Linked DNA regions of Bryobacter aggregatus MPL3. The protein of the gene in region 1 interacts with the protein of each later gene in a pairwise test. Links are inferred from orthologs where the notes say so. Each region holds a gene or a part of one and is shown in the gene's direction. Other genes may lie near its edges.

Evidence for each region. The genes of interacting proteins can lie anywhere in the genome.
Region 2: the proteins of cysE (region 1) and cysK interact in binary tests that used the Escherichia coli proteins (3 or more experiments, as listed by UniProt). The link is inferred for Bryobacter aggregatus MPL3 from one-to-one orthologs.

What each region holds. Positions count from the first base shown.
Region 1 is NZ_JNIF01000003.1:3,194,860-3,201,011, reverse strand. What follows is about bases 3,016-5,922. They hold cysE (serine O-acetyltransferase), read left to right. Parts: upstream 3,016-4,098; coding sequence 4,099-4,746; downstream 4,747-5,922. Other genes in these bases: add (adenosine deaminase), read right to left, coding at 5,284-5,922; M017_RS0114890 (matrixin family metalloprotease), read left to right, coding at 4,743-5,357; M017_RS0114900 (NADH-quinone oxidoreductase subunit A), read right to left, coding at 3,664-4,020; M017_RS0114905 (hypothetical protein), read right to left, coding at 3,016-3,700. In the rest of the region: M017_RS0114915 (hypothetical protein), read left to right, coding at 1-677; M017_RS26700 (alanyl-tRNA editing protein), read right to left, coding at 633-1,793; more of M017_RS0114905, read right to left, coding at 1,883-3,015; more of add, read right to left, coding at 5,923-6,152.
Region 2 is NZ_JNIF01000003.1:587,310-591,771, reverse strand. What follows is about bases 1,623-4,462. They hold cysK (cysteine synthase A), read left to right. Parts: upstream 1,623-2,485; coding sequence 2,486-3,439; downstream 3,440-4,462. Other genes in these bases: M017_RS0103160 (U32 family peptidase), read left to right, coding at 3,444-4,462; M017_RS0103170 (RrF2 family transcriptional regulator), read left to right, coding at 2,072-2,482; M017_RS0103175 (mandelate racemase/muconate lactonizing enzyme family protein), read right to left, coding at 1,623-2,036. In the rest of the region: tyrS (tyrosine--tRNA ligase), read right to left, coding at 1-876; more of M017_RS0103175, read right to left, coding at 882-1,622.

The sequences.
Region 1 (6,152 bases):
CAGCCTTCCTCGTTTCAATGGCAGTAGTTCTCATTGCGATCGCCCATGCGAAAGCAGAAGGACAGCGCCGCAAGATCGCGGCAGAACTCGAAGCTGCGGCCACAGCGGAATTAGCGGCAGCGGAGCCCACTTCCCCGGTGAAGAAGAAAAAGCCTGCCGCACCAGCAGGCCCTGGCATTCTGCGCGGTGTCTGGGTCGCACTGGCAGGCGGCTTTGTGATGGGTGCCTTCCTACCCCTCGTCAACTTGTCGATGGAGGCGGAACTTGGCTTGAGCAATCCCTATGCGGTGACGATGATCGCAGCCGCCGGAATGCTCATCAGCACCTTTATCTACAACCTCTATTTCATGAACCTGCCCGTCCGCGGGCTCCCCACCAGCTTCTTCGCCTACTTCACTGGAACTCTTTCCCAGCATCTTCTCGGTCTGGCTGGTGGAACCATCTGGATGATTGGCATATCTTCCTACCTGCTCGTCACCATCGCTCCGGGGGAAGCCAAGATCGGCCCCTGGCTCAGCTTTGGCGTCGGCTCTGGCTCCTTGATCGTCAGCGCGCTGTGCGGCATTTTGATCTGGAAAGAATTCGACGGCGCCGAGGCCGGGGCCAAGAAGCTACTCATGGCGGTGATCGCGCTATTGCTCGCCGGGATGGCCCTCATCTCGCTCTCCCCGGCTTAAGAGACGCGCCACAACTTCATTTAATTTTTCTGGCACGGCAACGCTCCCCTGTGCCATTTTGGCCGTGCCGCCCCCACGCCCGCCAGCCACCTCGAGAGCAGCCTTCAACTGCTTGCCACAATCGATGCCCAGTTCCGGATGCGCCGTAAACAGCACGCCACCGTTCAACCGTCCAGCCAGCACCACCAGAGCTCCGGGGTTCGCAGCAAAACAAGTCGCGCTCACACGGGAAGTCTCATCGATTTCGTCCACCGTCTCCACCCACACCCGGCGTCCGGACCAATCAGCCTTGCTTTCTTCATAGCGGCGCTGTCCATGCAGTTCCGCTAGCTCCAAGGACATCCGCTTGCGAGCCTTGTCGGCCTCCGCCAGTCGCTCGCGCAGACTGCGTTCATTCTCAGCCGCCCGGTCGAGCCGTTGGCGCAACTCCGACAGCGCACGGGCTCCACAATAGAACTCGATGCGAAGTGCATCCCGCACCTTTTCCGTCTTGCCGAGGAGCACCAACCCAATCTCGCCCGTATGCGAGACATGAGTCCCGCCACAAGCACTCCGATCCAAGCCCTCAATCGAGATGATGCGCAGAAGCCCTTCCCGCTCACTGGCCTTGCGCAATCCGGTAGCACCAGAAGCGGCTTCAAATCCAATCTGCACCGCCCGGTTCTCGCGAACCCGCTCATTCACCCGGCCTTCGATCTCCAGCAGCAGGGAGGCAGAAACGCGATTCGGCTCCACATCCACCGTCGAGCCCACGGCCCCCATGTGGAAACTGACCGTAGACAGAGAGAACTCCTCCGCCATCACAGCGCTGAGCAGGTGCTGCCCCGTATGCTGCACCATGTGATCCAGCCGCCGTGCGCCATCCACCACCCCATGAACTACACTGAGCTCCGCGGCCAGCGGAGTCTCAAGAACATGCACAATGTCCTCGCCCGCCTCCACCACTTCGACCACGCGAAGTCCACTGAGAGTGCCTGTATCAAAAGGCTGCCCACCGGAATTGGGATAGAACGCGGTGCGATCGAGTTGAATACGTAGCCCATCGGCGGAACGCTCCACCACGGAAGCCTGAAAATCCCAAAGCCGGGAGTCCTGATAATAGAGACGGTCTGTCAAATCGCTACTCTAACAAACGAAAAAGCGCGCGGACCCGGCCTGCAAAACAGGCCCAATCCACGCGCTCCAACAGCCAAACTGTTTTGGTACTACTGTTGCTGGGTTGCGATCTTCACACGATTCGAGAACTGACCGTTGTACTCAATCGTCAGATCGTAATCAGATGAGGTCGGTACGCCCACTGGAACCTGTACGTTGATCTGATACAGGCCAACAAAGCCAGGCGTCAGGCCAGCGAACTGTGCTCCCACTGGAATCGAGCTATTGAAGAGATCGGGAACACCGAAGCGCACCACGACATTCGAAAGCTGAGCCAGCGGACTGAGCGGCGCAGAAGCACCCGTTGCCACCGGCGGCGTCGTCTGCCCGAATCCGATTGCATAGACCACAAGCACATCACCAGGCTTCGCGGGCTTGGAAACATAAGTTCCCAGCACCACATTGCTCGGCATCGGCAAAGAGCCATCGTTGCTCACGATGATGCCGTACTTCAGCCCTGGCCACACCAGAATGCGCCCCGCCTGGGCCACAACAGTCACGCTGACACGGTTGCCAACCACACCATTGTGTTCCACCTGGATCGTCGCACTGCCGCCTTGCGTCTCGAGAGGAACCTGGAAGTTGATCTGTCCCGGCGAAGCAAAATACAGCGGCGCCGCCACTCCATTCACCAGCACGCGAGCTCCGCCCAAAGTCGTGGGAAGAGTGGAGGAGGTGTTGTAGTACAGACCGTCGGTGAGGAACTCACCGAACACCGCCGCAATCGCGCCCACTCCAAGCGTGTCGCCCACCTGGAAGGTGGCGTTGTTCAACACACCGTTATAGGAGATTGTCGGAACTGCCGCAGTAACAACTTCCATCGTCACAGGCACTGCAAGCGACGGAGCATTGATCGAGTTTGTCGCGATATTCACCGTACCCCGGTAGGTTCCCGCCGGCAGCGAACCAGGAGTGAGCGTCACCGCTGCCCCCGTAAAGCCCGTAGCCGCCGTGGCGCTCAGCCAGCCTGTCCCGTTGGTCATCGTCGTCGTGATCGCACCGACAGTCAGCGCACCAACCCCGCGATTGCCAACACCCACATTGAGCGTTGTGGCCGCGGAGTTTTGCACCACTTTTGCGCTCAGCGTTTCCGGACCGGCAAACGCAATCGGCTGCGAGGTGACCACCAGACGAGTCTGGACAGTCTTGTTATCACCGGCAAAGGACGAACCACTCACCTGGACGGTTCCGTTATAGGTCCCTTCCCCCTGGCCAGCCTGGCGTGTTCCCACAATGCGATAAGGCTGCACAAATCGGAAGCTCCCGGCGCCTTCATAGGCAACCGTCAGCCAGTTCCCGCCACTCTGCGTTGCCACCGCAGTATTCAACACACTATTCGTTGAGAAGGGATAGCTATCGCTGGTGCCATTCGGCGCCACATAGAGGAACACGGTGTCCGGAACGCCGCCGCCCACCTGGACCGTTACGGTCACCGTCTGCGGTGCATCGACGGCAGACGGATCCTTCACTGTAATCGCGCCCGTATACGATCCCTTGGCCAAACTGGCCGTCGCCAGGCTGATCGTAATCGGAGTACAACTCGACTGCTGTACTGCAATCTGGCAAGCGCGTGACGCACCTGCGGAAGCGCTCAGCCAGGTAGCATTGGAGCTAAAGCTCAAGGCTAGATTGCCGGTCCCTGCGTTATACGCTTCGATAGTCTGTGCGGTGCCGTTCGAGCCGGTCGCAATGGAAATAGGTCCCAGCGCCGTATCGCTCAGACGCAGTTGCGCCTGCCCAAATACGGGCTGTGCCCAGAAAACTGGCAGCAGTGCCAGTCCTAAAACAATTTTGCCGAAATTGTTGCGAGCTCTTTTGCAGCCGGTTGAAGTTACACCCAGTTGAGTGCACCCTTCCTGCGAGCCCATAGATAACCGGCGATCAGGATTGAAAGAAATAGCGTCACCTCCGCGACCCCAAACCAGCCCAGTTGTTTGTAACGGACGGCCCAGGGGAATAAGAAGATCGTTTCCACATCAAAAATCACGAAAAGTATCGCAATGATGTAAAAGCGAACTGAGAATCGGGCGCGGGAACTGCCCTCTACTTCGATGCCACACTCATAGGCTTCGTACTTTGCCTGATTGGGAATGGAGGGTCGAAGGAGGCGGGCGACAATCAACGCGATGACGGGAAACGCGATTGCGATCACCAGAAGGAAGAAAATAGGGAGATACCCTTCCGGCATGCAATCAGAATAACAAAAACCAGGGAGACTGCAAGATCAAACTTCAACGGATAATAGATCCATTGCATCGAAATTAATATGTTGCGCGCTATCAGGGAACAAATCGACGTCATCTTTCGGGAAGATCCCGCGGCACGCAGTGTCGTCGAAGTCCTTCTCTGCTACCCAGGGCTGCACGCGATTCTGCTCCATCGCCTCGCGCACGCGCTCTATCACCTCAATCTCAAACTCCTCGCCCGCATCATCTCCACCTTTGCGCGTGGCATCACCGGCATTGAAATCCACCCTGGGGCCACCATCGGCCGCCGCTTCTTCATCGATCACGGCATGGGGGTCGTCATCGGCGAAACAGCGGTCATTGGCGATGACGTTATCCTCTACCAGGGCGTCACCCTGGGCGGGACAGGCAAGGAGCGCGGCAAGCGCCATCCCACGCTCGGCAATCACGTTGTAGTCGGCACGGGCGCCAAGGTGCTGGGCAACATTACGCTCGGCGACAATGTCAAAATCGGCGCAGGCAGTGTCGTGGTCCATTCCGTACCAGGAGACTCTACGGTGGTCGGCATCCCCGGTCGCGTCGTTCGGACGCGGGGCCAGATTGCCGACGATCTGCAGCACGGAGAACTCCCAGACCCGCAAGGCCAGGATCTTGAAAACATGCAGCACCGCGTGGATCAGTTGGAGTTGGCGATTCGCGCATTGCTCGAAGAAAAGACGCGCCCATGAAACTGCTCCTGCTTCTGTCGCTCGCTTCCCTCCTCCAGGCGGAAACACTCATCACCTTCTGGACCGGAACGCATCCGCGCGCAGAACTGGCGCAATGGGCGATGGAACGCTGGGCCGCCGCCTCAGGCGGCGCGCTGCAAGTGAAAAAAGTCACTACGGCCGAGGAAGCGGAAATCCGTTTCTACTGGGTCGATCCGCTCCGGCGCGGCCTCTACGGACAAGCGCTCTCCTTCCGCAAAGATGGCAAGGAATTGGCTGACGTCGTGATCAACCCTTCCGTCGACTCGCTCGGCGAAGATATGAAGGCTGCGGTGGCAAAAGATCCTCTCTATGCCGATGTCATTCTGTTCCTCACCTGCGTCCACGAATCCGGACACGCCCTCGGGCTCCTTCACACACGCAAGTATGAAGAGATCATGTACTCCTTCGAACACGGCGGCGACTTCACTGAATACTTCGCCCGCTTCCGCCGTCGCTTGAAGACCTTTGAAGACATCCGGCAAACCTCTCCGCTTGCCCCCGGCGACATCGTCCAGCTCAAGTGGCAGATGGCGCAGAGAACGCAAAACGGAACGCGTTCTCCCGCACCACCTCCAAATCCGCGTCCGTAAAGCCCAACCCTTCTTTCGCGATCGCAAACTCCCGCTCGATTGTCGTCCCAAAGAAGGCCGGATCATCGGTATTCAAAGTAATCGGCACGCCGGCGTCGAAGAGTTGCTTGGCTGGATGAGCGGCCAGCGTCGCAACAGCCCCCGTCAGCACATTGGAACTGATCGAGATTTCAAGCGGCACCTGCCGCGCCGCCAGTTCGCGCACCAATTGCGGATCCTCAATCGCGCGAATCCCATGCCCAATCCGATGAGCTCCCAGCTCTAAAGCATCCCAAACATTTTGAGCGTTTGATGTTTCGCCTGCATGAGGCGCCAGCTTCAAGCCAGCCTCTTCTGCAAAACGGAATGCCGTACAAATCTCCGCCGCTGCCGCGCCCCGCTCGTCGCCTCCCACGCCAAAGGCCACCACGTCCTCGCCACACAAATCCGCCGCCAGCCGCGCCACCTCCATCGCATGCGCCCCGCCAAACTGCCGCACCGCATCAAGCACCCAGCGCACCTGAAGCGGCGCCTGCCTGCCTTCCTCGATGAGAGCCTCCGCAATCGCCCGCGCATCCTGTTTCCGCCAAAGGCAGATCCCCGCCGAATGGATCACCTCGGCATACACAATTCCCTGCTTCGCCATCCGGGCAAACGCGCGGCGGGCCAGCAATCGATACTGTTCCGGCGTATGCAGATGCAGCGCCGCAAACTTGAAGCTCTCCAGAAATCCAGGAAAGTCAGAGAACGCATATTTGCGTTTCACCTCCATTCCATCGAGCTCTGGAGCAATCTCACACAGCGTTTCCTGGTCCA
Region 2 (4,462 bases), 2.6 Mb from region 1 along the record:
CACGATTCTCCAGGCGAGATCTTTCTTTGCGGTCAGCGGGTCGAGTTGCGCGATTTCCTGGAGCGGAAGATCGGTCAACAACTCATAGTAGCGGGGCACCAGCGCGTCCGGCATGTTCATCAGCTTGCGGAACATATCGGTTGGCGGCTCGGTAATGCCGACATAATTTCCCTTGGACTTGGACATCTTCTCGACGCCGTCGAGGCCTTCGAGGATCGGCACGGTCGCGACAATCTGCGGCAACTGCCCGTAGTCCTGCTGGATGGCGCGGCCCACCAGCAGATTGAACTTCTGATCGGTGCCGCCCAACTCGACGTCGCATTGCAAGGCGACCGAATCGTAGGCTTGGGCGAGCGGATAGAGCAACTCGTGGACGCTGATCGGAATGCCGTCTTTGTAGCGCTTGGAGAAGTCGTCGCGCTCGAGCAAGCGGGCGAGCGTGTAATGCGAGGTGAGGCGGATGATCTGCTCGTAGCCGAGTTTTTCGAGCCATTCGCTGTTAAAACGCAGCTCGGTCTTGGCCGGGTCAAGGAGTTTGAAAATCTGCGCCTGGTAGGTTTCGGCGTTCTTGGCTAACTCTTCGCGAGTCATGGGCGGGCGCATTGCGTTGCGTCCTGTGGGGTCGCCGATCAAGCCGGTCATGTCGCCAATCAGGAAGATCACGGTGTGACCCATGTCCTGAAAATGCTTCATTTTCCGGATCAAAACGGTGTGTCCGAGGTGGAGGTCGGGAGCGGTGGGGTCAAAGCCAGCTTTGACGCGCAGGGGGCGTCCCTCCTTCTGGGCCAGCTCCAGCCGGTCCTTCAGGTCTTCTTCTCGGATGATTTCTGCAAAGCCCTTACGCAAGTAAACGAGCTGTTCTTCAATCGAAAGCACTGCTATCAATTGTAGGGGAAGCGTCTCTTCCAGTCGCTGAAATCCATCGTCAGGCCGAGACCGGGCCGGTCAGGCAGTGTGACATGACCCTTTTCGACGAGCGGCAGGGTGCCGCCGGTGAGCTCGTGCAGACGTCTCATATTGTTGCCATCCCACTCGCTCATCAGATAGCTGCGGACTCCTGCCATCGACTGCATGCTTGCCATGTGCCCGATGGGGCCGTACCACATGTGGGGCGCGACTTCGGCGCCGTAGACTTCGGCGAGCGCGGCGATCTTGCGGATTTCGGTGATGCCGCCGCAGTGGATCACATCCGGTTGCACAATCATGGCGCCGCGTGCTTCAAGCAAGTCGCGAAACTGCCAGCGGTTCAGCAAACCCTCGCCACCGGCGAGTGGGACCGGGCTTTGGGCGGCAATCTGGCCGAGGGCGAGATTGCTTTCGCGCCATACCGGCTCTTCGAGGAACATTACCTTCAATGGGGCTACGGCGCGGGCCAGATCGAGGGCCGAGCGCATCGAATAGGTCTCGTACATCTCAAGACAAATGTCGAGCGACATGCTGACCGCCTTGCGGATGGCTTCGATTTCGCTGACCACCTGGCGCAGGCGGGCTTGCTCGGAATCGGCGCGCGGAATCACCCACTTGACCGTGGTCCAGCCCTCGGCGACGGTTTTGCGGGCCAGTTCGGCAATGGTTTCTGGAGTGCGTGGTGACAGATTGGCGCTCCAGTGGCTCCAGTAGACACGCATCGGCTTTTGGTTGTTGCCGCCGAGCAGCCGCCATACGGGAACACCAAGCCGCTTGCCTTCGATGTCCCACAAGGCGATGTCGATGGCGCTGAGTGCGGTCATCAACACGCTGCCATCGCGCCAGCGGTTCTCCTGGTAGTAGAGGCGATTCCAGTGTGCTTCGATGCCAGCCGGGTCGAGGCCTTTCAAGCGCGGCTCGAGCCAGCGGACTGCCTCTTCGGTAATCTGGATGCGGGCAGGCAAGGAGGCTTCTCCGAGGCCGATGATGCCCGCGTCGGTTTTCACTTCGACGAAGAGATATTCGCGGCCATCCATCCGGCAGCGGTGTGTATCGAGGCCTGTGATCTTCACCGGACTGGCGGCAAGAATGGGGCTTGCTATGAATTTCAGTAGGTCCCGGCGTCGCATACGAGATAGTCTATAGGTTTAGGAGAGATTGAACCATGAAGATCTCGGTGAAAGCCGAGTACGCATTGCAGGCGGTATTTGACCTGGCGACACAGCCAGCCGGCGAGCCCATTCGGATTGCCGATATTGCGAAGCGACAGAAAATTCCTCAGAAATTTCTCGAGCTCATCCTGTCGAATCTCAAGCAGGGTGGGTTTGTGGAATCCCGGCGAGGTGCGGACGGCGGCTATATGCTGGCGCGTCCGGCCGCGCAAATTATGGTGGGTGAAGTGATTCGCCACGTTGATGGCCCCAATGACCGGAGGCTCGGCGCCGCTGGTTTTGAGGAGATGTGGCAGCAGGTAGACGAGGCTGTGCAAGCCACGCTCGGCAGTACGAGTTTTCAGCAGCTGGCTGAATCCTGGCAGACGAAACAAAGCCAATACGTAGCAAATTGGGAGATCTAGATCATGCATGTGTTTTCGGATAATTCGCTTTCGATCGGCCGTACGCCGCTCATTCGCCTGAACCGCGTGACGGAGGGTGCGGGCGCGACGGTGCTGGCCAAAATTGAAGGCCGCAACCCCGCCTATAGCGTGAAGTGCCGCATTGGCGCCTCGATGGTGTGGGATGCGGAAGAGAAGGGGCTGCTTGGGCCTGGCAAGGAGTTGGTGGAGCCCACTTCCGGCAACACCGGCATCGCGCTGGCCTTTGTCGCGGCGGCACGCGGCATTCCGATCACGCTCACCATGCCCGAGACGATGTCGATCGAGCGCCGCAAGGTGCTGAAGGCCTTTGGCGCGAAGCTGATTCTTACTCCTGGCCCGGCCGGCATGCGTGGCGCCATTGAAGAAGCCGAGAAGATCAAGGCGAGCGATCCCGATCATTACGTGCTGCTGCAACAGTTCCAGAACCCGGCGAACCCGGCGATCCACTACCGCACAACGGGCCCGGAGATCTGGGAAGACACCGATGGAGGCGTCGATATTTTTGTTGCCGGAGTGGGCACAGGGGGTACGATCAGCGGCGTTGGGAAGTTTTTGAAGGAGCAGTCCAAGAAGACCCTCAATGTTGCCGTAGAGCCTGCGCATAGCCCGGTGATTACCCAGACCCGCAATCATGAGCCGGTGAAGCCGGGGCCGCATAAGATCCAGGGCATTGGCGCGGGCTTTATTCCGGGCACTCTCGATCTGGCGATGGTCGATCAGGTGGAGCAGGTGACGAACGAAGAGTCCGTCGAGATGGCCCGCCGTCTGGCGAAGGAAGAAGGCATCCTTTGTGGCATCTCCTGTGGCGCTGCTGCGGCGGCTGCCGTGCGTCTGGCCAAGCTGCCGGAGCATAAGGGCAAGACGATCGTTGTTGTGCTTCCCGATGCCGGCGAACGCTATCTGACGAGCGTCCTGTTTGAGGGGCTTGTCGACTAGTTTTATGAGTCCAGTGCGCAAGCCCGAGATCATGAGTCCGGCTGGGCACTGGCCGCAACTGCGAGCCGCCGTCGAGGCGGGCGCAGACAGTGTCTACTTCGGTCTGACCCACTTTTCCGCTCGCGCAAAAGTGGGTTTCACCGTGGAAGAATTACCGACCGCAATGGCGGAGCTGCATCGCCGTGGGGTCAAGGGCTACGTGACCTTCAACACGCTCGTTTTTGATACGGAGCTTGCTGAGGCGGCGAAGGCGATCGAGACGATTGCGCGGGCCGGTGTGGACGCAATCATTGTGCAGGATCTGGGCGTCTGCTCGCTGGTGCAACAGATTGCGCCCGATCTCGAGATCCACGGCAGCACACAGATGAGCATCACCAGCGCCGATGGCGTGCGTCTGGCGCAGCGCCTGGGAGCCCGGCGCGTGAATCTGGCGCGGGAGTTGTCGCTGGAAGAGATTGCCAAGATTCGTTCGGAGACCGATTGCGAGCTGGAGATCTTTGTCCACGGGGCGCTTTGCGTTGCTTATTCCGGACAGTGCTTTAGCTCCGAGGCCTGGGGAGGGCGCAGTGCGAATCGCGGGCAGTGTGCGCAGGCTTGCCGCCTGCCGTATGAACTGATGGTCGATGGGGTGGAGACCCCGCTCGGTGATGCGCGTTATCTGCTGAGCCCTGGCGATCTCTATACCCTTGATTGGATTCCGAAGCTGCTGCCCTTGGGCATTGCTTCGCTGAAGATCGAAGGCCGCTACAAGGACGCCGAGTATGTCGCGATCACGACGCAGGCCTATCGCCAGGCACTGGATGAGGCCTGGAAGGGCATCGAGAAGGCGCGCGATCCGATCGAGAAGATTCGTTTGGAACAGGTGTATTCGCGCGGGCTGGGGCCTTTCTTCCTGAGCGGCACAAATCATCAGACGGTGGTGCAGGGCCGTGGCCCGCGGCATCGCGGCGTGTTGATGGGACGGGTGAGCCGCGTAGGCGATCATTCGATTCAGGTGACGGTCAACGACGCGCATGCCGTCGC